4 regions of the Pseudarthrobacter sp. CCNWLW217 genome follow, and region 4 is predicted to be linked to each of the others. Evidence: riboswitches for the same ligand, from Rfam matches in the RefSeq annotation. Region 4 holds a riboswitch; each other region holds the start of a gene.
The links. A riboswitch is a leader RNA that binds a small molecule or an ion and turns the genes downstream of it on or off. The one in region 4 is predicted to bind thiamine pyrophosphate.
Positions count from the first base shown of each region.

Region 1: linked by a shared signal. The riboswitch ahead of V9L18_RS16295 (bifunctional hydroxymethylpyrimidine kinase/phosphomethylpyrimidine kinase) and the one ahead of V9L18_RS12260 (ECF transporter S component) in region 4 are both predicted to bind thiamine pyrophosphate.
Region 2: linked by a shared signal. The riboswitch ahead of thiC (phosphomethylpyrimidine synthase ThiC) and the one ahead of V9L18_RS12260 (ECF transporter S component) in region 4 are both predicted to bind thiamine pyrophosphate.
Region 3: linked by a shared signal. The riboswitch ahead of V9L18_RS03045 (FAD-dependent oxidoreductase) and the one ahead of V9L18_RS12260 (ECF transporter S component) in region 4 are both predicted to bind thiamine pyrophosphate.

Region 1 is NZ_JBBCBT010000014.1:95,309-101,245, forward strand. It holds gene rpmA (50S ribosomal protein L27) at 1-63, opposite strand, end outside; gene rplU (50S ribosomal protein L21) at 123-431, opposite strand; gene V9L18_RS16295 (bifunctional hydroxymethylpyrimidine kinase/phosphomethylpyrimidine kinase) at 704-2,278, opposite strand; TPP riboswitch at 2,261-2,357, opposite strand; gene V9L18_RS16300 (Rne/Rng family ribonuclease) at 2,490-5,843, opposite strand.
Region 2 is NZ_JBBCBT010000022.1:16,984-22,920, forward strand. It holds gene rpsP (30S ribosomal protein S16) at 1-361, opposite strand, end outside; gene V9L18_RS19995 (hypothetical protein) at 566-1,003, opposite strand; gene V9L18_RS20000 (VOC family protein) at 1,122-1,997, opposite strand; gene V9L18_RS20005 (amidohydrolase family protein) at 2,103-3,185, opposite strand; TPP riboswitch at 3,261-3,368, shown strand; gene thiC (phosphomethylpyrimidine synthase ThiC) at 3,426-5,174, shown strand; gene V9L18_RS20015 (alpha/beta hydrolase) at 5,179-5,913, opposite strand.
Region 3 is NZ_JBBCBT010000002.1:94,570-100,506, reverse strand. It holds gene V9L18_RS03075 (TetR/AcrR family transcriptional regulator) at 1-150, shown strand, start outside; gene V9L18_RS03070 (DUF3107 domain-containing protein) at 201-425, shown strand; gene V9L18_RS03065 (hypothetical protein) at 480-782, shown strand; gene V9L18_RS03060 (4a-hydroxytetrahydrobiopterin dehydratase) at 789-1,454, opposite strand; gene V9L18_RS03055 (thiazole synthase) at 1,516-2,325, opposite strand; gene thiS (sulfur carrier protein ThiS) at 2,329-2,565, opposite strand; gene V9L18_RS03045 (FAD-dependent oxidoreductase) at 2,562-3,902, opposite strand; TPP riboswitch at 3,895-4,013, opposite strand; gene thiE (thiamine phosphate synthase) at 4,041-4,793, shown strand; gene V9L18_RS03035 (RNB domain-containing ribonuclease) at 4,857-5,937, shown strand, end outside.
Region 4 is NZ_JBBCBT010000009.1:135,761-141,697, reverse strand. It holds gene V9L18_RS12275 (DUF4235 domain-containing protein) at 1-178, opposite strand, end outside; gene V9L18_RS12270 (hypothetical protein) at 283-2,418, opposite strand; gene V9L18_RS12265 (heme-degrading domain-containing protein) at 2,569-3,111, opposite strand; TPP riboswitch at 3,185-3,327, shown strand; gene V9L18_RS12260 (ECF transporter S component) at 3,392-4,012, shown strand; gene V9L18_RS12255 (ABC transporter ATP-binding protein) at 4,012-5,556, shown strand; gene V9L18_RS12250 (energy-coupling factor transporter transmembrane component T family protein) at 5,553-5,937, shown strand, end outside.

The sequences.
Region 1 (5,937 bases), on a different contig from region 4:
GAGGTACTGGGCGTTGGAGTCACGACCGTTGCGAGTGGAGCTCGCGCCTTTTTTATGTGCCATTTGAAATGCCTGCCTCTAAATTCTGGGGAATCTGCTGAAAACCTGAACAGTAACGAAGGTTACTTGATACCAGTGATCTTGACCTTGGTCAGTTCCTGACGGTGACCCTGGCGCTTCTTGTAACCGGTCTTGTTCTTGAACTTCTGGATGACGATCTTCGGACCACGGAGGTCATTGAGGATCTCAGCCGTAACAGTTACCTTGGCCAGGTCCGCAGCGGCGGAGGTGACCTTGTCACCGTCTACCAGGAGCAGTGCGGGCAGCTGAATGGTGCTGCCGGCTCCACCGGGGACGCGGTTCAGGGTAACGAAGTCTCCAACGGAAACCTTCTCTTGGCGGCCGCCTGCGCGGACAATCGCGTACACCACTTGGGAACTCACTTCTCTCGACGTTTATTACTAGATTTGCGTGCGGAACCTGGGCCTATATTTGGCTGGGCTCTCGCTGTGCCTCAACGCCGTGGGGTCGTAACCCAAGTGTTGGCGTAAGCACCGAAGATCTAGAATACGCTAATTTTGCCTTCGGCCGCAAATGAGGCTGGTTCCGGCGGGCTGTCCGTGATAAGCGCCACAAGCGTGCGCAACACTGACAATCCGGAACCGTGCCCGACTATCGTACCGGCTGGATGGGCCGGGGAGCGTCAGGCGTGCAGCCGCGGCGCGTCGAAGAAATCAACTTCGAAACGGCACGACTGGTTGAAAGCGACGACCATGGCAGCACGCTCGTCCTCCGAGCCCCGGCGTCCGGCTTCGTCTGCCAGGGCAATAGCTGTACGGGTGGCCTGCGCGAAGTCCTCGTCGGCGTACGTCCGCAGCCACTCGGCGTACGGGTGGTCCGCCGGGGCGCCCGCGGCAAGGAATTGCGCGTGGAGGGTCTGTCCGACTTCGGCGTAGAGCCAGAAGCAGGGCAGGACCGCTGCCACCAGCACCGCGTAACTGCCCGATGCGGAGGCGGCCAGCAGGTGGTCCACATACGACTTTGTGACAGGACCGAGGACGGGCTCCACGGTTCGCGTACTGAGCCAGGTCCGATGCAGCTCCGATTCAACCTCCAGGCATTGCTGGGCTGATCGGGCCCAAAACAGCTGTGCGGCTTCGGTGGGGGCCAAGGCGCTGGCCCGTGCCAGCACCCGTGAGTACCCATTGAGGTAGATGGCATCCTGGGCCAGGTAGTAGGCGAACTGCTTTTCGGGCAGGCTTCCTGCCACGAGGTTCCGGATGAACTCGAGCTCATAGATGGCGGCGAGGTCTGCGGTGGCCTCCGCACGGAGGAGCTCGGCGAAGCCGCCCTCGCCGAGCTGGGCCGGTTCCAGGACAGGCCCTCTTGCCGCCTGCAGGTGGTGGAAGTGGTGGACGGGACCGTTTCCCGCACCGACGTCCAGGCCGTCCGAGGACACCAGGGCACCTGCCAGCCAGGGCTTGACGTGCCGCAGTGAGGCCTCCCAGTCCCCCAGACGGGCCTGTGCCGTTGCCATGGCCGACGAGAGCGAGCAGCCCGTCCCGTGGCTGTTGCGGGTGGGGATCCTGTCCCCCGGAACCTCCACAATTTCCTGGGCAAGCAGTCCGCCAGTATTGACGAGGGCATCCGGGCAGGCGGCGCCGTCGAGATGTCCCCCCTTCACCAGGATGGTGGAGCCGGTGTCCGCCGCCAACCGCCGGCCCTGTTCCAGCGCTTCTGCCCAGGAGCCGGCCTGGGCCTCTCCGAGCAGCATGGCCAGTTCAGCGAGATTGGGCGTGATCAGGTCCGCCAGCGGGAGCAGTCCGCGGAGGGCAGCCTCGGCAGACGCCTGCAGGAGCCTGTCGCCGCTGGTAGCCACCATGACGGGGTCAAGGACTACGACGCCGGGACGCACCTTTTCGAGCCAGCTGCGGACCGCTGCCACCACCTCGGCATCGCCCAGCATGCCGATTTTGACGGCATCAATGGTGATGTCATCGCTCACGGCTTCCAACTGCTGGACCAGGAAGGCGGCCGGCGGCACGTGCACCGCGCGGACGCCCTGAGTGTTCTGCGCTGTCAGCGCGGTGATCGCGGCCATCCCGTAGCCGCCGTGGGCTGCGATGCTTTTCAGGTCGGCCTGGATGCCGGCGCCGCCGGACGGGTCGGACCCTGCGATGGACAGCACCCGCGGAACGTCCCGGAGGACCGGGGCCGGCGCTGCCGGGCTGAGTACAGGTGCCGGGGGCAGGACAGTAGTTGAAGACAAGGAAGACATCCCTTCGCCGGTGCTAGCCGGACAGGTTCAACGGGTGTGGATCTCAGCCGGCCCTTGCGCGGCACCCCGTGTCGGTAACCAAGCCTAGCGTTTCAGTGCCCGGCCCGGCGTCAAATGGCCTGGTCACATGAAGCCGTTAACGCGCGATGCCCGGACGCGCCCCTGCGAAGGGTCGTGTCCGGGCATCCTGGCTGATGTCCTTTGCGGAGGATCAGAGCTCGGAAGCAGGTACTCCTACCCCGAGGATGATTGGCGCCTCTGCCTGTTTCTTGTCGCCTGCGGCGGTTGTGGCCGGCTCAGGCGCCTTGGCCGCGTGGGAGTGGCCGCCGGCTGCTGCGTGCGTTGCCTCGTGGTGTTCTACCGAGGTTGCGTTTGCCGCGCCCTGGGCCCGGCTGGCGCTGCGGTTGCGGCGGGGCCTGCGGGTACGGGACTGCTCAGCGGTGTGGTCTGAGTAATCCTTCTCCTCTACCGCAGCATGCGGCACATCGGTGCTTGGCTGCGGGGCAGCCTGCGCAGGCTCCGGAGCGGCAACGGCGGGCTCGCCGAGGTGCGCGAAGGCTTCAGCGAGCCTGTCGAGCGTCAGGGCCGGCTGCTGCGGCTGGTCTGCCGCGTGCTCCACGAACGGCAGCACCACCTGTTCCCCGCCGAAAGTGAGCACGGCAGCAGGACGTCCGGACGCGTCGGCGTCATGCTGGCGGGCTGTTGCCGGTGCCTGGCCTGTTGTTGCCGGGGCGGCGTGGGCCTGCTCCGCCGTCGGCCGTGCTGCCGCTGCAGCAGGGCTTCCGGCCGCCGCAGCTCCAGCAGCGTGGGCTACCTCGTCGTCGTGCAGGTGCGCTGCGTGCGCCGCCGCGGCGATGTTGGCCAGGGCCAGCCTGGTGGCCTCAGCCTTGGCGTGCCGCTCGGCGTCGCTGGGATCCGGGTGGACCGTGTGGACCTGGACCGGTGCGGACGGTGCCGCCTCCAAGGGAACGCCTCCGCGTCCACGGCGCCGCTTGCGGTCGCCACGTGCGCCGGGCTGGCTGTCAGCCCGCTGGCTTTCCGGGCGCTGGTCGGGCCGCGGGGTGTCCGTGCGGTGAGTGTCCGTACGCTGCACGTGGTGCTCGGCAGCCACCGTGTTGGCGCGACGGTGCTCCACGGGATCGTCGTGGGTGACCACGCCGCGGCCGGCACAGGTTTCGCACTGCTCGCCGAAGACTTCCAGCAGCCCGGTGCCCATGCGCTTGCGCGTCATCTGAACGAGCCCCAGGGACGTTACTTCTGCCACCTGGTGCTTGGTGCGGTCGCGGCCCAGGCATTCCACCATGCGGCGCAGGACGAGGTCGCGGTTGGATTCCAGGACCATATCGATGAAGTCGATGACGATAATGCCGCCGATGTCGCGGAGCCGCAACTGGCGTACAACTTCTTCGGCAGCTTCGAGGTTGTTCTTGGTGACCGTTTCCTCGAGGTTGCCGCCGCTGCCGGTGAACTTGCCGGTGTTGACGTCCACCACGGTCATGGCTTCGGTTCGGTCGATGACCAGCGAACCGCCAGAGGGCAGGAAGACCTTGCGTTCGAGTGCCTTATGGATCTGCTCGTCGATCCGCCAGGCCGCGAAGATGTCCTGGTCCTTGGTCCACTTTTCCAGGCGGCCCACCAGATCGGGGGCCACGTACGTGACGTAGGCCTCGATGGTGTCCCATGCCTCCCCACCGGAAACGATCAGCTTGGAGAAGTCCTCGTTGAAGACGTCCCGAACCACCTTGATGGTGAGGTCCGGTTCGCCGTAGAGAAGTTCCGGGGCAAGGATCTTCGTGGACGTGGACTGGCTTTCAATGCCCTCCCACTGGGCGCGCAGACGGTTGATGTCGTGCGTAAGCTCCTCTTCCGAGGCGCCTTCTGCGGCCGTGCGGACGATGACGCCGGCATGCTCCGGCAGGCGGTCCTTGAGGATGCGCTTGAGCCGGTTGCGTTCGACGTCGGGCAGCTTACGTGAAATTCCCGTCATGGAGCCGCCGGGTACGTAGACCAGGTAGCGGCCGGGGAGGGAGATCTGGCTGGTCAGGCGCGCGCCCTTGTGACCCACGGGGTCCTTGGTGACCTGGACCAGGACGGTGTCGCCGGACTTCAGGGCGTTCTCGATCCGGCGCTGCTTGCCTTCGAGGTTGACGGCTTCCCAGTTCACCTCACCGGCGTACAGGACGGCGTTCCGGCCGCGGCCGATATCAACGAACGCCGCTTCCATTGATGGCAGGACGTTCTGCACCTTGCCGAGGTAGACGTTCCCGATCAGGGAGTCCTGCTGCGTCTTGGAGACAAAGTGCTCGGCCAGGACGCCGTCTTCCAGGACTGCGATCTGGATTCTGTCGTCGCGTTGCCGGACGATCATCTGGCGGTCCACGGATTCGCGGCGGGCCAGGAACTCTGCTTCGGTGATGACGGTGCGGCGGCGGCCAGTATCGCGGGATTCACGGCGGCGCTGCTTCTTGGCTTCCAGCCTGGTGGAGCCCTTGACGGACGTCACGCGGTTGTTGACGGGCGCTTCGGTCACGGCGCGGGGAGCGCGGACGCGGGTCACTGTGTTGGGCGGATCGTCATCCCCGCCACCGGTCAGTTCCAGGTCCTGGTCACCGCGGCGGCGCCGACGACGACGGCGGGAGGTTACGCCCTCGTCTGGCTGGCCCGCTGATTCCTCGTCAGCTTCCTCTGTTTCATTGTCGCTGCCCTCGCTGTCGCCCTCGAGGTCGCGGTCGCCTGCGCGGCTGCGCCCGCGGCGACCACGGCTGCGCCGCCTGCGACGGCCGTTGGCGTCGTCATCTTCGGTGAGTTCGGCGTCGTCCTCTTCCGCTTCCTCCGCCGCCGCGGTGGGTGCCGGGGCGGGACGGACCACGGTGCTCAGGTCCGGTGCCTGGAACAGGACGGAGGTTGCCGACCCTGGCTCCAGGAAAAGGGAGCCGAACGGGCTGGCCGGTGCTGGCTGTGCGGGTACTGCGGCTTCAGCGTCAGGCGCGGTGGTTTCGGAAACTGCGGGTGCCGGCGTTTCCACCGTTGCCGATTCCGGCACCTGGGTTTCCTCCACTGCGGCCTCGGGCTCGAGAGCCTTCGACGCCGGGGTTTCCTCTACGGGAGTTTCAACTGATGCTGCAGCAGCCGCAGGCTCCGCCTCTGTCCCGGGGACGGCTGCGACGTCAGGAGCCGACGTCTTGCGGGTTGCGACGCGGCGGCGACGGACCGGCTTTGCCTCCGGCTCTGCTTCGGGGGTGGCAACGGCGGACGCGGCTTCGTCGGCGTGGCCGGAGCCTGCCTCAGCGACCGTTTCCGGGGCCGCTGCCTCGGCTGCGAACGCAGGCAGTGGCTCGGTGGCGTCTACCTTTTTTCGCGCACGGGTGCGGCGGACCGGCGGAGCCGCCTCAAGCGCAGGTTCTTCAGCGCCGGGCGTCGCAGAGGCATCCGCTGCGGTCGCTTCCGGGGTGGCTTCCGGCTTTGGCGCGGCCTTCCGCCGGGTCCTGGTGGCCTTCTTCGGCGCGTCCGGAGCCTCGGCTACCGCTTCATCGTTGTTAACGGCAAATACTTGTTCATTTTCCATATGTGGCAACACTCCTGCCCCTGACGTACCGCCACATCCGGCACCCATTGGGGCACATATTTGTCAAAACCCGCAGGCATTGACAGAAGTCAAG
Region 2 (5,937 bases), on a different contig from region 4:
TGGACTTCTTGGTGATCGCTTCCGGGATGATCACGGAACCCTTCTCCGGAGCAACGAAGGCAGCCTTCGGAGCTTTGGTCTTCAGGGTGCCTTCCTGGCCCGGGAGGCCCTTGAACTTCTGCCAGTCACCGGTGATCTTGAGGATCGCGGCAACCTGCTCGGACGGCTGGGCGCCGACGGACAGCCAGTACTGGGCACGCTCGGAGTCAACCTCGATGTATGAGGGCTCTTCGGTGGGGTGGTACTTGCCGATTTCTTCGATTGCACGGCCATCACGCTTGGTGCGTGAGTCCGCAACGACGATGCGGTAGTACGGTGCGCGCATCTTGCCAAAGCGCTTAAGGCGAATCTTTACGGCCACTTTTGTGGTCACTCCTGTTTCAGAAAAGGGGTGAACCCGGCGTTCTGCACCCGTGGGGCGGGCCATACTTGAGGGTTCGAAGGACAGGATCCAGACGCGGAGAGAGGGGCCACGCAGATCGAGTACCTGTTTATTGTGCCAGATCAGCGCCCGGATTTCGACTTGGGACCGATCCGCCGGACACCTGCGATGCTCCCACGTTGCTCAGGATGACCAGACGTACAGCCCGGTGCGGTCGGCATCCTCGATTCCACTGGCCAGCTCTGCCAGCTGCTGCACGTATTTCCTGGCTTCGGCCGCACCGAATGGCATGTCGTCCTGGGCCGCCCATTTTTCGGCGACGTCGTCGAGGACATTGCCCTCCCCCTCGGTCTCATAGCTGAGCAGCTCAGCGAGCGCCCGGACCATGGCGGGCGGAACACCCAGCAGTGAATCGCTGGCCACATCCACCATGGCCAGTTCATAGTCCGCACCACCGGCATGCACGGCCGCGCCGGCGAGGTCCCCGAGCTGTTCAATTTCGAAGTCACTGATCCCGGGAATCCGAAGGCCGGGTGTGGCGGGGGAACCGCCGTCGTCCAGTATCCCGGCACGCTTCAGCGCGGCGTCGTGGGTTGAAACAAAGATTTCGGTGAAGCCCATGGGAATCGCCCTCATTCCGTCGACGGTGCGGCTCTGGCAGGCAGCTGCAGAGCTGCCCCGGCCGTTCGGAATCAGCCTAGTACACGGCTCCTTGCTTCTCTGGGCCGCCGCACCCGGCTTAGCGCACAGCGACCCGGATGCTGTTTCGCCAAGGGTCCTCGAAGCGCAACTCGGCCCCCGTATGGTGGCTGGGAACCCCGGCGACCTTCAGCCGATCGGCAAGTGCGCCGACGTCGTCTCCGGCCGGCACCTCAATGAGCACCTCCCCCAGGCCGAGGGTATCTTTCCGGGGACCGGCGCCGCGGCTGTTCCAGACGTTCATGGCCATGTGGTGGTGGTAGCGCCCGGCTGACACAAAAAGCGCCTGGCCATGCCAGCCCGCCGTCTTCTCGAACCCCAACGTGCCGACATAGAAATCGTGGGCGGTGTGGACGTCGCCCACCTGGAGGTGGACGTGGCCCACCCCGGCGGCCGTCCGCTGCTGGCCGTCAACGGATTCCTGGGTCAGATGCTCCTGCAGGTAGCGCTGCGGAGGCAGTGCCAGGCTGTCCATGACCACGTCCGTTCCATTCCAGGACCAGTTTTTGCGCGGCCGGTCCCAGTAGAGTTCGATGCCGTTGCCCTCCGGGTCGTTGAAATAGAAGGCTTCACTGACCAAGTGGTCCGCACTGCCCGTGAACGAGCGGGGCTCATATTGGGCCGCCGTAGCGACTGTGGCCGCCAGTGCCGCCTGGTCCTCAAAGAGCAGCGCCGTGTGGAACAGCCCGGCCTCGCCCCTGCCGGGAAGAGTCAGCCCGGGGGCGGCGGCCAGATGCACTAGCGGCTTTCCGAGCCGGCCCATGTAGAGGCCACCGTCCTGTTCGGCCACCACGTCCAGGCCCAGTGCGCGCTGGTAGTAGTCAGTCATGAGCTTCATGTCGCCGACCTTCAGCATCACCGTGCCCATGGTGAGCTCGGCAGGTAGAAGGTCCTGGCTGGTGGATTCTGCAGTCATCGAAAACTCCCGGTCCAACGGCCGCCGGATCTCGGAGGCCTCTACTCTTCTAAATTACTTGAAGCTTCAATTTATTCCCAACTGTACGAGCGTGATCTTCAACGGTCAGCGGATCACCTCGCCCCGCAACACGACGTGCCGGAGCGTGGCGACAGTGGAGGGGACGCGCCGGGGGTCTTCCCCGCACAACACCACATCGGCGCTGGCACCCTCGGAGATCCCCTCAGCGCCGAGCCACGTCCGCGCACCCCAGCAAGCAGCATCCAGGGCCGCCGCAGGAGGGAGGCCTGCCCGGTGCAGTGCCAGGATTTCGTCGGCGATCCGTCCGTGCCGGATGACGCTGCCCGCATCTGTCCCGGCATAGATTCGCACACCCGCTTCGAAGGCTTCGTACACGCGCTCGTACCTGCGTTCCCACAGCGCGTGCATGTGCTCGGCGTACCGCGGGAATTTCGCTTCGGCCTGGCGGGCGATGTCCGGGAAGGTGTCGATGTTGATCAGCGTCGGGACGATGGGGACACCCTGGGCGGCGAGCCGGGAAACGTGCCGGGGCAGCAATCCGGTGGCGTGCTCGATGCAGTCGATGCCGGCGTCGAGCATCTGGTCAAGGGTGTCTTCGGCGAAGCAGTGCGCGGTCACCCGTGCGCCCTCGTCGTGGGCCGCTTGCACGGCATCGCGGACGACGGCGTCGGGAAACGACGGTGCGAGGTCTCCGGCGTCGCGGTCAATCCAGTCCCCCACGAGCTTGACCCAGCCGTCGCCGGCCCTCGCCTGCTTCCGCACGGCCTCCACCAGGCCGTCCGGCTCCACCTCGACGGCGAAATCCCGCAGGTAGCGCCGTGACCGGGCAATATGCCGCCCGGCGCGGATAAGCCTGGGCATGTCGTGACGCTGCTGCAGCCAACGCGTGTCGCTTGCCGCCCCTGCATCACGGACCAGGAGCGTGCCTGCGTCGCGGTCGGTGCGGGCCTGTTCTTCAGCCATCGCATCCGGGACGACGCCGCCGGGTCCCAGGCCAACGTGGCAGTGGGCATCAACGAACCCGGGAAGGACCCAGCCCCCCAGCACAGCATCGGGGGACGTGGGGGGCCTGTGGAACGTGAGACGGCCGTCGACGGACCAGAGGCCCCGCCGTTCCTCATTCGGTCCGGTGAGCACTGTTCCGCTGAATTCGATGATTCCGGCCATGGCAACAGCCTAATCCGCGGAAGAGCCCGCCCACGTCACGGTCAGGAGTGCCCTCCCGCACCTGTGGTAGCTTCATCTAGACCACACGGGAGCCCTTGCAGGGGCTGAGATCAGGCTGACGCAGCCTGCGACCGTTGAACCTGTCCGGGTAATGCCGGCGAAGGAAGTGAGTATTCATTGAGTACACCAGAAACACGGCTGATTGCTGCCCAAAATGAGACGGCCAAGGGGAAAGCCGGCATTGAGACCCAGTCGCTGAAATCCCATTCGTTGGCGTTCATCAGTGACGAGGCCACCGGAATCCGGGTTCCGGTAACGGAAATTGCGCTGGAACCATCGCCCAACGGCGAGGCGAACGGCCCTTTCCGGACCTACCGCACCGCCGGCCCTGGGAGTGATCCGGTGGTGGGCCTGGACCCGTTCCGCTCGGAATGGATCGCGGCCCGTGGCGACACCGAGCCCTACAGCGGCCGGGAACGGAACCTGCTCGACGACGGCAAGTCGGCAGTCCGCCGCGGCGCAGCCTCCGCAGAGTGGAAGGGAGCACAGCCGGTGCCCCGCCGCGCCGTCGACGGCCGGACAGTCACCCAGATGCACTACGCAAAGCAGGGTGTCATCACCCCGGAGATGCAGTTCGTTGCCCTCCGCGAAAACTGTGACGTGGAACTGGTCCGCAGCGAAGTGGCGGCAGGCCGCGCCATCATCCCCAACAACATCAACCACCCGGAATCCGAGCCGATGATCATCGGCAAGGCCTTCCTGGTCAAGATCAACGCCAATATCGGCAACTCGGCTGTGACAAGTTCCATCGCCGAGGAAGTGGACAAACTGCAGTGGGCAACCCAGTGGGGAGCCGACACGGTGATGGACCTGTCCACCGGCGATGACATCCACACCACGCGTGAGTGGATCATCCGCAACTCCCCCGTCCCCATCGGCACGGTGCCCATCTACCAGGCGCTGGAGAAGGTCAATGGCGAGGCCAACAAACTGACGTGGGAGATCTTCCGCGACACCGTGATTGAGCAGTGCGAGCAGGGCGTGGACTACATGACCATCCACGCCGGAGTGCTGCTGCGCTACGTGCCGCTGACGGCCAACCGTGTCACCGGCATCGTTTCCCGTGGCGGTTCCATCATGGCCGGCTGGTGCCTCGCGCATCACCAGGAGAACTTCCTGTACACCCACTTCGACGAGCTGTGCGAAATCTTCGCCAAATACGACGTCGCTTTCTCCCTCGGCGACGGGCTGCGCCCGGGAGCGACGGCGGACGCCAACGATGCCGCCCAGTTTGCCGAGCTGGATACGCTGGCTGAACTGACGCAGCGCGCCTGGGAATTCGACGTGCAGGTGATGGTGGAAGGACCCGGCCACGTACCGTTCCACCTTGTCCGGGAGAATGTGGAACGCCAGCAGGAGCTCTGCAAGGGGGCCCCGTTCTACACCCTCGGACCGCTGGTCACGGACATAGCACCCGGCTACGACCACATCACCTCCGCCATCGGGGCCACCGAGATCGCCCGCTACGGCACCGCCATGCTCTGCTACGTCACGCCTAAGGAGCACCTCGGCCTGCCCAACAAGGACGATGTGAAGACGGGTGTGATCACATACAAGATCGCGGCCCACGCCGCCGACCTGGCCAAGGGCCACCCCGGCGCCCACGAGCGGGACGACGCCCTGTCAAAGGCGCGGTTCGAGTTCCGCTGGCGGGACCAGTTCGCACTGTCCCTGGACCCGGTCACTGCGGAAGCCTTCCATGACGAGACGCTGCCCGCCGAGCCGGCCAAAACCGCCCACTTCTGTTCCATGTGCGGCCCCAAGTTCTGCTCCATGAGGATCAGCCAGGACATCCGGGATGAGTATGGCTCGGCTGAATCCCAGGCAGCCCTGGCGGAGATGGCGGCCGGGATGCGAGAAAAGAGCGAGGAGTTCCTCGCGGCAGGCGGGAAGGTTTACCTGCCTGACCTGGAGGTGCCTTCGCGCTAACGCGTCAGGAGGCCCGGGCTGACCGGCCGCGGCTGACGTCGCCCACGAACGCCCGGATGGCGTGATCGCCTTCCGCCGAATCCTGGGGCCGGTGCCCGCCCGCAGCAATGCGGTGCAGGGCACCGGTTTCGCGGAGGTATCCGGCGATCTCTTCATAAAGCGGCTCCCAGCCGCCGGTCAGCACCAGCGTTGGCACGCCCGGGACGATATGCAGCGGCGCCTCCCAGGCCGGGGCCTGCAGCCGGAGCCGCCGGGCGGAGCGTCGTTCCTCCTGGGTGGCGGGCTCCTGGAGATCTGCAGCATAGACGCGGCGGACGAACTCCCGTTGGAAATCCTCGTCACTCAGCTGGTGGCGGACATCAAAGAGGGGCTTCATGAGCTCCCGGTGCGCCGCCGTCGCTGGCAGTTCCGCGGTCAACGACAGGCAGGCCGGCTCCACGAGCGTCAGCGAATACACCAGGTCGGGGCGCTCGACGGCGGCCATCATGGCGGAGATCGCCCCTTGGGAATGCGCCACAACGTGGCCACCGGCGGCACCCCTGCCGTCGTCGGCGAGGGATCTCAAAACGATGGCGGTGTCCTCCGCAAAGGAGGACTCGACCGGTTCAGCAACAGAGTCAAAGCCGTGGCGCCGGAGAAACAGGGCGTCGTAGGTCAGTGCCATGCCGTGCTGCCGGGGCCAGGCCGCTGAGCCGAAGCTTCCGGCGCCGTGCACGAACACTACCCGCTGCTTGAACATGACCCAACCCTATTCCACGGCTCC
Region 3 (5,937 bases), on a different contig from region 4:
CAGCTCCTGGGGCGGGGCCTGGCGGGGATGGCCCAGGTCAGCGCCCGGTACTGGCTGGAAACCGACGGCAACCTTGACCTCGATGTGGCCAGCGACCTCATCTACCGTTTAGCTTGGCGCGGAATCTCTCGCTTCCCCAAAGAGACCTAGACTACAAATAAGAGAACCCAAGAAACTTTGATTGGCTGGGAGGCCCCCTTTTGGAAATTAAGATCGGCATTCAGAACATTGGCCGCGAAATCGTGCTGGAATCGGCGCAGGACGCTGATGCCGTGGCTACGGTCGTTGAAGAAGCCATCACCAAGGGCACCGAACTCCGCCTGAAGGACGACAAAGGACGCATTATCATCGTTCCCGGAAACGCCCTGGGCTACGTCGAAATCGGCGCGGAAGAAGCCCGCAAGGTCGGCTTCGGGCAGTTCTAGCAGCCGACCCACCGCCAAAATCCGGCGGATATCCGTAGCTTTTGAGGAGATTCGATGCTTTCGCTGACGATTGTTGTACTGGTGACCGTGGCCGCAGGCTTTATTGTCTGGGCCAATGACAAACGGCACGCCAAGTACGGCATGGGGGTGCCCGCCGGGGTTGCCGCGGCGGTCGGCGCGCTGAGCTGGATCATCTTCATTGCCGCAGGCTTCGGCTACCAGCCGGGCCTCACTTGGATTCCGTGGGTGCTGCCCATGGTGCTGGGGTCAGCGGCCGCGGTGGGTGCTGCGGTGTACCTCGGACGCACCAGGTCGCACTACGACACCTTGCGGCTGACGGCGGCGCTCAAGCTGTAGCCAGGCTCAACCCGCCGGCTGACGTCCTGCCTCCGTGCACAGGCAGAGCCGGTTTCCCTGTGAATCCGTGACCACCACCCAATTGGGTGCGTGGTCACGGTTCATTAACGCTCCGGTAGCCACAGTCTTCTCCAGGACAGCACCCGACTCCGCGCGGCTTCGATGGATGTCCAGGTGCATCCTGCTGCTGTTGGGGGTGGGCGTCTCCTGGAACCACACTGACGGGCCGCGTCCGTGAGGATCCACCAGGTCCGTGCCGGGGCCCTTCTTGTATCCCAGTGCGACGCGCCACACCTCGGAGATTTCAGCGGCGTCCGTCGTGTCGATTCCCACCTCAACGGTCCGATGCAGTCCCGGTTCCGCTGTTGCTCCGGCGGCTGCTGCGGCAGCACTCGCCGCACCAGCCGCCCTCACATCCCGGGAAGTCACCACGCCGCCAGCGTCATGGGAGGTGTACCGCAGGAACACACGGTTGTATCGCCAGTCGAGGTCCGGGTGGTGGTTTTGTTCTTCGGCGAGGCGTCCGACGTCGGCTATCAGCTGCAAGGCCGCGGCCGCCGTCTGCGTTTTAAACACAGTCACGAACCCGCCGAGGCGGTACCGCCAGTCCGGGAGGCCAGCCAGCGCTTCATCGATGGCTGACCTGCTGAGTGTGTCTTCAGTGCCCGCCACGGCTGGCTCCTCGGGTTGATCCTTGAGGGCACGCCTGGTGGCCGGCCGCGGCGGAATCGGGTCAGAGGAACTCTGCCCGGCCTTCCATGGCTGAGGATGCCAGGGCGTGCTCACGGCGCGGTATCCGCCCGGCCGCTTTCGCCAGCCTACCGGCGATCACAGCGTGTTTGAAGGCCTCCCCCATGAGTGCCGGGTTCTGGGCGCGGGTGACAGCGGTAGCCAGCAGGACGGCGTCGCAACCCAGTTCCATGGCAAGGGCAGCGTCCGAGGCAGTCCCTATGCCGGCGTCCAGTACCACGGGCACCGACGCGCGGGACACGATGAGTTCGATGTTGTGCGGGTTGAGGATGCCCAGCCCGGTGCCGATGGGCGATCCCAGTGGCATGACCGCCGTCGCGCCGAGGTTTTCGAGCCGCAGGGCCAGGACGGGGTCGTCATTGGTGTAGGCGAACACCTTGAAGCCCCGGTTGACGAGCTGTTCAGTCGCGTCCACGAGCTCAACGGCGTCCGGCAGGAGGGTCTGTTCGTCGGCGATGACCTCAAGCTTGACCCAGTCTGTTTCCAGCGCCTCGCGGGCAAGTTCAGCCGTCATCACGGCATCCCGCGCAGTGAAGCAGCCGGCAGTGTTGGGCAGGACCCGGATGCCATGGTCCAGCAGGAGCTGGAAAAGGGAGCCGGTTTCGGCTGGCGAGTATCGCCGCATGGCCACGGTGGTCAGCTCCGTCCCGGAGGCCAGCAGGGCCGCGCCCAGCCCATCAAGGCTTGGCGCGCCGCCGGTGCCCATGATCAGGCGGGAGCCGAGCTCGACGCCGTCGATCACGAGCGCGTCCGGGTGCCCGGTCGGGTTAACGGTATTGATGGTTTCGGTCATGGTTCAGCCTCCCTGGACTGCTGTGACCAGTTCGACGTCGTCACCTTCGGCGAGTGCCGTGACGTACCACTGGCTGCGGGGTACTACTTCGGAGTTGTGTGCCACTGCCACACCCAGTTTTTGCCCGTCGGTAGCCTGCCCGTTCGCAGCCAGGGGACGGCCAGTGACCTGGCTGACCAGGGTGGTAATTGACGCGCCGTCGGACACGCTGTGCAGCGAACCATTGAGGGTGATGTTCATGCTGTTTCCTTGGTGGGTTGGAGGATGGCGGCACGGCGTGTGGAGAATCTGGCCGGACTGAACGGGAGCCAGCGCGGGTCTGTGCGTCCATCCATGAGGTCCCGGCAGATGGCGGCGGCTGCAGGTGTCAACAGCACACCGTGGCGGAAAAAACCCGTCGCCACGATCAGGCCATCCACCGGTCCGTGGTTCCCTGGGAGGTGGACGCGGCCCAGCAATGGAGCGTTATCCGGCGTAGCAGGACGCGCCCGGGCTGTACTTTCCAGCAGTTCCAGCTCGGCGACCGCCGGCACCAGGACCTGGGCATCGCGAAGCAGCTGGTAGACGCCGCCTGCCGAGACGCCGCCTGCCGAGACGCCGCCAGCCGACGTTCCTGTGCCGTCCTGGCGGCGCTCCGGACTGGAGGCTGCCAACGCGTCCTCGCGCTGGGTGGCACCGATGACCACAGTGCCGTCACGCCTTGGAACGATGTAGACGGGAACACCGTGGACCAGTCCGCGGACAGTGGCGGTGACCAGAGGGCGGAGATGCTCCGGGACGCGCAGCCGGAGAATGTCGCCGTGCACGGGGCGCAGCGGCAGCTGGAGTCCATCGGGCAGCCCGCCCAACGACGCCGCTCCAAGCCCGTTGGCCACGATGGTTTCGCTGGCGGTCACCGAGCCCCCACCGGCCAGCCGGACACCGGCGACCCGGCCGTCTTTCCAGGCCAGCGACGACGCACGGTCGGCAACGGCGAATCCGTGTTCGGCTCCTGCGACGGCGGATCCTGAATCCTCCCTGTGGCTGGCCAAAGCCTCCCGCAGGCACGCCACCAGCTTCCGCGGGTCCACCTGGTGGTCAGCGGGAATGTCCAGGGCGCAGGAGATCGCGGGGCTCAGGAGGGCTTCGCGGCTGCGGGCTTCGCGCACCGTCAGTGGTTCAACGTCCAGCCCGTGGGCCCGCTGGACTGATCGGAGGTCCATCAGCGCACGGCGGTCGGCCGCGTCCGCGCCGACGGCCAGCGTGGGGGTGGGCAGGTACCCTGCATCGCCGGGAACGTCCCGGGCCAGGTCCGCCGCGAAGGCCGGCCACAGCCGGGACGATTCAAGCATCAGCTCCAGGAGTTCTTCCTCCTGGTAGTGCAACTCACTTACCGGGGCGAGCATGCCTGCCGCAGCCCAGGAGGCGCCGGAACCGGGGGCATCATCAATCACAACCACAGAACGGCCCGAGCGCCTGGCTTCCCAGGCTATGCCGTGCCCGATCACACCCCCGCCGATAACGGCGACGTCAGCAGAGAGGTCGGCGAGAGCGTCACTGGGAGCGCCGGCGGACGGACTGCCGGTTGGCGGTATCATGTGGTTCCTTCCCTACGCCGGTACTAGCCGGATCAGGTCAAGCGGTCGGCTCTGACGCCCTCTCAGCCCGGCGCTTTATGACAGCTGCCGCGGGCTCCCGCAGTACCTGCCCAGTTTAGAGGAACTACTCTGGTTTCCATGAACGCAGCCCTTCCTGACAGCATTGCCGTCGCCAACAGCACCTTCCTTTCCACCAGCCATGCTGAGGCCCTGGGCGGTGCCCGGCTGTACCTGTGCACGGATGCCCGTAAGGATCGCGGTGACTTCGCCGGGTTTGTTGATGCGGCCTTCGCCGGGGGCGTGGACATCATCCAGCTCCGCGACAAGACAATTGAGGCAGCAGAGGAGCTGGACCTACTGGCGGTACTGAAGGAGTCCGCACTGCGCCATGGACGGCTGTGGGCGGTCAATGACCGGGCCGACGTCGCGGTGCTCTCAGGTGCCCCGGTGTTCCATATTGGCCAGAAGGACCTGCCGCTGAAGGCTGCACGCACCTTGTTGAACGGCAATGCAGCCATCGGTCTGTCCACCCACACCACCTCACAGATCGACGGCGCGGTCTCGGCCTCGGCCGCCGTCACAGCCGCGCCCACTGGGCTGGACTATTTCTGTGTTGGTCCGGTGTGGGCCACCCCCACCAAGCCCGGCCGGGCCGCCGTCGGGCTCGACCTCCTCAGGTACGCCGCGGGGGCAGTCAAACAGGCGGGGTCCGTGCCCGGCGTGGCAGAGGTACCCTGGTTCGCCATTGGGGGCGTGGACCTGGGCAACGTGGAGCAGGTGGTGGAAGCGGGCGCCCGCCGGATCGTTGTGGTCCGGGCCATCACCGAAGCCGCCGATCCCGCAGAGGCCGCCGCGGCACTGCTTCGGGCCTTGGACGCCGCCGGCTCCTAGGCCTCCGGCCCCAAAGAGGGGATGGCGTGCATAATCAGCGAAAATCGGGCTAACCTGAATTTCGTGTCACATCATCGGCTGGCCCCAAATGTCCACGAGCACACCAATGCCCTCGAGGAGGCACTGAGTGCGCTGCGGACCGAGCTGGAGCTACCGGGCGACTACCCTGCCGACGCCGTCCGAGATGCGGAAGCCGCTGTCTCCTCAAGGCAACTGCCTGATGCCGACCTGACAGGCATTGATTTCCTCACTATTGATCCTGAGTCCTCCACCGATCTAGACCAGGCCCTGTTTATTGAGCGCGCCGGTAGCGGCTATCGGGTCCTCTACGCCATCGCAGATGTACCCGCATTCGTGGTGCCCGGCGGGCCGCTGGACGCCGAGACCCGCCGCCGGGGACAGACGTTCTACGCGCCCGACGGCCGTATCCCGCTTCATCCGGAGGTCATCAGCGAGGGGGCCGGCAGCCTCCTGGCAGGCCAGCTCTGCTCTGCCTTTGTGTGGGACTTCCACCTGGACCAGGCTGCCCAGGTCACGTCCGTTTCGGTCCAAAGGGCACGGGTCCGCAGCCGGGCCAAGCTCAGCTACAAGGGCGCCCAGGCTGAACTCGACGCCGGAACGGCCTCGCCGGTATTAGAGCTCCTTAAGGAGGTTGGCCTCAAGCGTGTTGAGCTGGAGCGGGAACGCGATGGCGCGAGCCTGAACATGCCTGAGCAGGAGATCGTGCAGCTTCCCGATGGCGGCTATCGGATCGCTGCTGCTCCCCAGCTCCCGGTCGAGGACTGGAACGCCCAGATATCGCTCATGACAGGAATGGCTGCGGCCACCCTGATGCTTGAGGGCAAAGTCGGCATCCTGCGGACCATGCCCGCCCCTGACGAACGGTCCCTGGGGCATTTCCGGCTGCAGACCGAGGTTCTGGGCAAGCCCTGGGACGGGAAAGCGGGCTACGGGGAGTATCTCCGCACGCTTGACCCCACGGATCCGCGGCAACTGGCCATCATGCATTCGGCGGGAATGCTTTTCCGTGGTGCCAGTTATACGGCGTTCGACGGCGAAATCCCCAATGATGCCCGCCAGTCCGCGATCGGAGCCGCCTACGCCCACACCACCGCTCCGCTCCGGCGGCTGGTGGACCGCTTTG
Region 4 (5,937 bases):
AGGCGGACACCAGCGCGAAGGTCAACGCGGTCCGCAGCGTGGTGGGGACATCGTCCTTGCCGCCCTTTGGTGGCTTCTTGCCGGTGGTCTTTTCCCAGATCGCGTCAACGGCCTTGGTGCCGGCGAACCCGGCAAGCAGGCTGATGCCCGTGCCCAGCAGCTTGATGAAGAAGTTCATTCCCGTGCTCCTTGCGTCGTGAATTCAGGACTTCTCCTAGCCTAGCGTCATCGTCCACCGTGACAGCCCCCTGCCGGGCCGCCTGAAGCCCCTCCGGCGGTTCGCTACGGACCCGGAACCAAGCCTTCCCACACCACGCTCCAGCTTGCCGGGAAGCCCGGGGCGTGCCGGTCCGGGCCGCCGTCCCACCCCGCCGCCATCAGGGCGACGGCGGCCAGGAGTCCGCCGTTTCCTGGCAGGTAGAGGGGAAGGGAATCTGTCTGCAGGTTGTGTCCGTTCGGCAGGACCGTGTTTTTCCCGGCCCCTTGCAGGAGGGCGTCGACGGCGGTTTCCGGGTCCTCCAGCCGTGCGGCGGTCATGGCCATCACGGGGTAGTCCCAGCCCCAGGTGCTGTCCCAGTCCCAGGTGGCCAGCACGTCGGCGAGCGTGGCGCGCATGATCTCCGGGTCGATCAGGCCTGTCTGCGGCAGCACGCCCAGTGCGCACAGCATGGACGGGTGGTCCGTGCGGATAGTGAAGGGTTCGACGTCGATCGCGGCGTAGACGCCGTTGACGGTCCGCGGGCGGACCATGCCGTCCGCAACGGCCTGCCAGTCCGGGCGGCCGGGAAGGCCGAGGCGTTCACGCCACGTGTTGGCGGTGCGGAGCGCCCATTGCCAGTACGCCAGCTCGAACGTGGGGTTGGTGACCGTCCCGCGGATGGCTTCATAACTTTCCTGGGCGGGGATCAGCGGAGGCCCAAGCTCAAAGCCACGTGCCGTGGGGTGCGCGAAGCTTGCCATGAACTCGGCGGTTTCGAACACGATCTCCGAAAATTCCTCCAGCAATTCCCGCGAGGGCACCGCCCGATACGCCAGCTCGGCCAGGTGGATGGGGTGCGGCTGCTGCCAGATCAGGAAGGTGCCGATCGGGCTGGGGCTTTCGCGCCCGTCCGGTCCCACCTGCTTGGGCCAGCGGACGCCGTCGTACCCTTGGGCCTTGGCCGTCTGCCGCGCGGACTCAAGGATGGTTCGGTACCAGCGGAGGCTGGGGAGCAGCAGTTCCGTGCGGTTCCAGTGGGCGAAATGCGCGGCGTGCCACCAGTGCATCTCCAGGTGGAAGCGTCCCCGCCAGGAGTTGCACACCAGCCCGGTCTCCTGTGGTGGCAGGGACCCGGCGCAGTTGATCGCCGTGAGGTACTGGGACAGGACGATCCTGCGCTCAAGTTCAGCCGCCCGCGGGTCGGGTGTGCCATGGAGTTCGACGGCGCCGCCGGACTGCCAGAACTTCGGCCAGTGGTCGCGGGAGGCCTGGGCGACGGCGGTTCCAGTCCCAGTCGAGGGTGCGCCGCCAGAGCTGCGCAGGATGCATTCGCCCTGCCCGGTGCTGGTGAACTGGACGGCCAGGTCAAGGACGTCCTGGCCGGCGTCGGCGCCAAGCAGCAGGTTATGGGCCCCCGACTGGTCCAGCCGGAGGTTCCTCCCGGACACCGTCACCTGGTACCCCGATCCGTCCAGGTCGCGGTCCACCGTCCAGTGCTGGAGGCCGTCCGCTCCGCCCGCTGGTTCCGCCAAGGTAGTGGTGTGGTCCGCGGGACGGTTCCAGTCCGCGGCGTCATGCCACGCCTCGGACCCATAGGGGAAGGCGAACGTGACCACCAGCCCGTGCTGGAGGGCCGCGGACTCCACGATCAGGCCGATCTGGTCCCGGTCCGGATGGCAGGCGGTGGTGACCTTGACGGGATGGCCCCGGAGGCTGAACGTGCTGGTGACCGTCCCGGTCCAGAGGTCCAGGGTCTGGACGGGGTCGACGACGTCTGCCGCGGTGAGCGGCCGTGGCGCCCCGGCCCGATCCGTCCACGCGAACCCGATCCGGCCCAGGTCCAGGCGGTGCGGGTTCGCCCGCAGCCAGGTCTCGGCGCGGGACGCCTTAGTCTCCCGGCCGTCCACGATATCGCCCACCATGTCCAGGTAAGGGACCGGGCCCCGCGCGGAATCGTACAGAACCGTGGAACTGGCCAGGCTGTACTCCTCGGCCGCGGGGACGGAGTGCCAGCCCCATTGGGACTGCGAGCCGAGCAGCGTGCCGGGCGGCCCTCCTACGGGGTACTCGGCCGGGAGGCTCTGGAGCCCGGTGAGGTCTACCGTGAAGCAGAACTCGCCGTTGCCCACGGAAACCGGACTCCGGGGATCAAGGCTCCGCTGCTCCACGTTATGCCTGCGGACCAGGGCTTGACGGTCGATGGTGTGCTGGCTGCTCAAATGCCCGCCCTCCTGAAGGCTGCCGGATCTGACGGCGGCTTCCACGGCTGCGCCAGTGAGAAAACGCTTTCCGGATCGACTTCATCCTCGTGTCGTCAGGGGGAGCGTGTCAACTTCGGGAGTGTCAGGAAGCCCGACCCTGGGCCGCGCTCATTCGGCCCGCATGGACCCCAGGATTTCGCGCAGGGCCTCCACCACGAGGTCGTGGTCCTGCTGCTGCGGCAGCCCGGAAACGGTGACAGTGGCTACCGCACCCACCCCGGCCACGTACACCGGGAAGGAGCCGCCGTGTGGTGCGTAGGTGGACTCGTCGAACCACCCGTGGTCCTCGATCCGCCCGCCGTGCAGCCTGCCGCGGAGTCCCACCAGCAATGACGGGATCTCATACCGGGCGGCGGTGCGCTGCTTGGCCCTGATCCAGTGCTCGTTGTCCGGCGTGGCACCATCCAAGGCCACGTGGAAGAGCACTTGCTCGCCCTTGGTGATGTCGATCGCGATGGGAAGCCGCCGCGTCTTCCCCAGCTCCACCAGGAGCAACCCCAGATTGAGGGAATCGTCCTTGGTGAAATGCGGAAACTGCAGCTCGGTGATCTCGGCCTCGATCCGGTCAATCAGGGCCTCGAGCAGGCCTGATGGCTGGGGCAGCCTTGAGTCGGGATTGAACGCAGTCACAGTCGGGTTGTTGGCAGTCATGGCCCACAATCTACCGCCCCAGCGGTGTAAACTGGACCACGCCCATCAGGGCAGAATATTCAAAGACCAGCTTTATTAACGACAGGGGAGCGCCGCCGTCGGGCATCACTGGCATTGCCAGGGAACCGCAGGTGGGCGCTGAGAGTGCGGGACAGCCGCAGACCCTCGAACCTGATCCGGTTAGTACCGGCGCAAGGGAGTCGAGTTCTCGAAGTGTGCGGTAACCGGTGGCAAGCCGACCGCCGGAACACTTTCCCCTCCTGTTCCTCAGGAGGATCACATGAGCACTGCAGCAATCAAAAAGACCGGCTACACCTGGCGCATCGTTGACATCGTGGTGGCCGCCCTCATCGCCATCGCCGGCGGCGTGATCTTCTGGGCGTGGTCCCAGGGCGCCGCCGCGGTTTCGCCGCCCATGAACGCCGTCTACCCGCCGCTGACCGGCCTCATCGCCGGCGGCTGGATGATCCCCGCCGTGCTGGGCATGCTGATCATCCGCAAGCCGGGCGCCGCGCTCTTCTGCGAAACGGTGGCCGCCATGGGTGAACTGATCATGGGCTCGCCGTACGGCGCCTCCGTGCTGTTTTCCGGCTTCGTCCAGGGCCTGGGTGCCGAGATCATCTTCGCCATCTTCGTCTACAAGAAGTTCAACCTGCCCGTCGCGCTGCTGGCCGGCGCTGCGGCCGGGCTGTTCTGCGGCCTGAACGACTCCTTCGCCCCCTGGGGCTGGAACATCGCCTACGCCGCCGGTGACAAGCTCGCGTACATCGTATTTACCGCCATCTCGGGCGCGATCATCGCCGGCGCGCTGTCCTGGATCGCCACGCGCGGCCTGGCCAGGACCGGTGTGCTGAGCTCCTTCGCGTCCCGCAAGGCTGCGTCGGAGCCCGTCTTCTCCTAATGCCCGCAGCCTACGACGACGGCACAGCCGCTGCGATGCGGCCCGCCGCCGTCACTGCCCGCGGTTGGGGGTGGCGGCACGCAGGCCGGTCCCGGCCTGCTGTCCACGCCCTGGACCTGGACATCAAGCCCGGGGAGCGTGTGCTCCTGCTGGGCCCGTCAGGGGCGGGCAAATCCACGCTGCTCCACGCTCTCGCGGGGGTGCTGGGGGATGTGAACGACGACGGCGAAGCAGGCGATTCCGACGAATCCGGTTCGCTGCGGATCGATGGCGCTTCCCCCCGTGAGCGGCGCGGCCGCGCCGGGCTGGTGCAGCAGGATCCCGAAACGCAGGTGGTCCTCTCCCGGCTCGGCGACGACGTCGCCTTCGGTGCCGAGAACCTCGCCGTGCCGCGCGATGCGATCTGGGCGCGCGTGCACGAGGCGCTTGACGACGTCGGGCTCTCCCACCTGCCGCTGGACCACCCGACGTCGGCCCTTTCCGGCGGGCAGAAGCAGCGCCTGGCGCTCGCCGGCATCCTGGCCATGCGGCCCGGGCTGATCCTCTTGGACGAGCCCACGGCCAACCTGGATCCCACCGGGGTCCTCGAGGTCCGCGACGCCGTGGGACGCTGCCTGGACAAGACCGGGGCCACGCTGGTTGTGGTGGAGCACCGCGTGTCCGTCTGGAAGGACCTCGTGGACCGGATCGTGGTGCTGCAGCCAGGCTCCGCAACCGATCCCGCAGTGCTGCTGGACGGGCCGCCGGACCAGGTCCTCGCCGAGGCGAGGGACATGCTGATTGCTGCCGGTGTGTGGGTCCCCGGCTTTGTTCCGGCCACGCGGAACCGGACTTCCGGCGGCTCCGGGGACCTGCTGCTGGCGGCCGAGGACCTTGCCGTTTCGCGGGAGCGGCCTCGCCGCCGCCGCTTCAAAGCGATCCCTCCGGTTCCGGTCCAGCAGGGCATCTCGGCGCAGGTGCGCGCCGGGCAGGCGCTCACCATCACAGGTCCGAACGGTGCGGGAAAATCCACGTTCGCGCTGACCCTGGCCGGCCTGCTGGCACCCGTAGGGGGAAACGTTTCGGCCACCGTGGACCTGAGTCAGGGCGCAGGCATCGACCCCTACAAATGGAAGGCCGACCAGCTGATCGCCCGCATCGGAACCGTCTTCCAGGAGCCAGAGCACCAGTTTGTCACCGGCAATGTCCTGGACGAGCTGATGTTCGGCCCCAGGCATCTTGGCCACGGCGAGGAACGGGTGGATGAGCTCCTCCAGCGGCTTCGGCTGACCGAACTCGTGGACGCCAACCCTTACACGCTCTCCGGCGGGGAGAAGCGCCGGCTGTCCGTGGCCACGGTGCTCGCCGCCCACCCGCAGGTGCTGGTCCTGGACGAGCCAACCTTCGGCCAGGACGCCAACACCTGGGCCGAGCTCGCGTCCTTCCTCTCCGAACTGCTCGACGCCGGCACCGCCGTGGTATCCGTAACACACGATGCCGAATTCAGCACGGCCCTGGGCGGCGCCGAGCTCCGGCTGGGCACCACCGAAGCGGTGGCCCCATGAGGCAGGAACTGACACTGCGGGGGAACCAAGCACTGCTGACCCGTGCCAATCCGCTGAGCAAGTTCGCCGCCGTCGTCTTCATGACCGTGGTGCTGGCGCTGTCCATCGACTGGGTCTCCGCCTCCGTGGCGCTCTTCTGCGAGCTGCTGCTCTTCCCGCTCGCAGGACTGACCCTGACGCTGCTGTGGCAGCGCGGCTGGCCGCTGATCCTGGCGGCCGCCGTGGGTGGCTGGAGCACCTCGATTTTGGCTCCGGACAGCGGAAGGATACTGCTCGACGTCGGCATCTGGTCCATGAGCGAAGGCTCCCTGGAGCTGGGGCTGGGCTTTATGCTCCGCGGCTTGGCGATCGCGTTGCCGGCCGTCCTCCTCATGAGCTGCA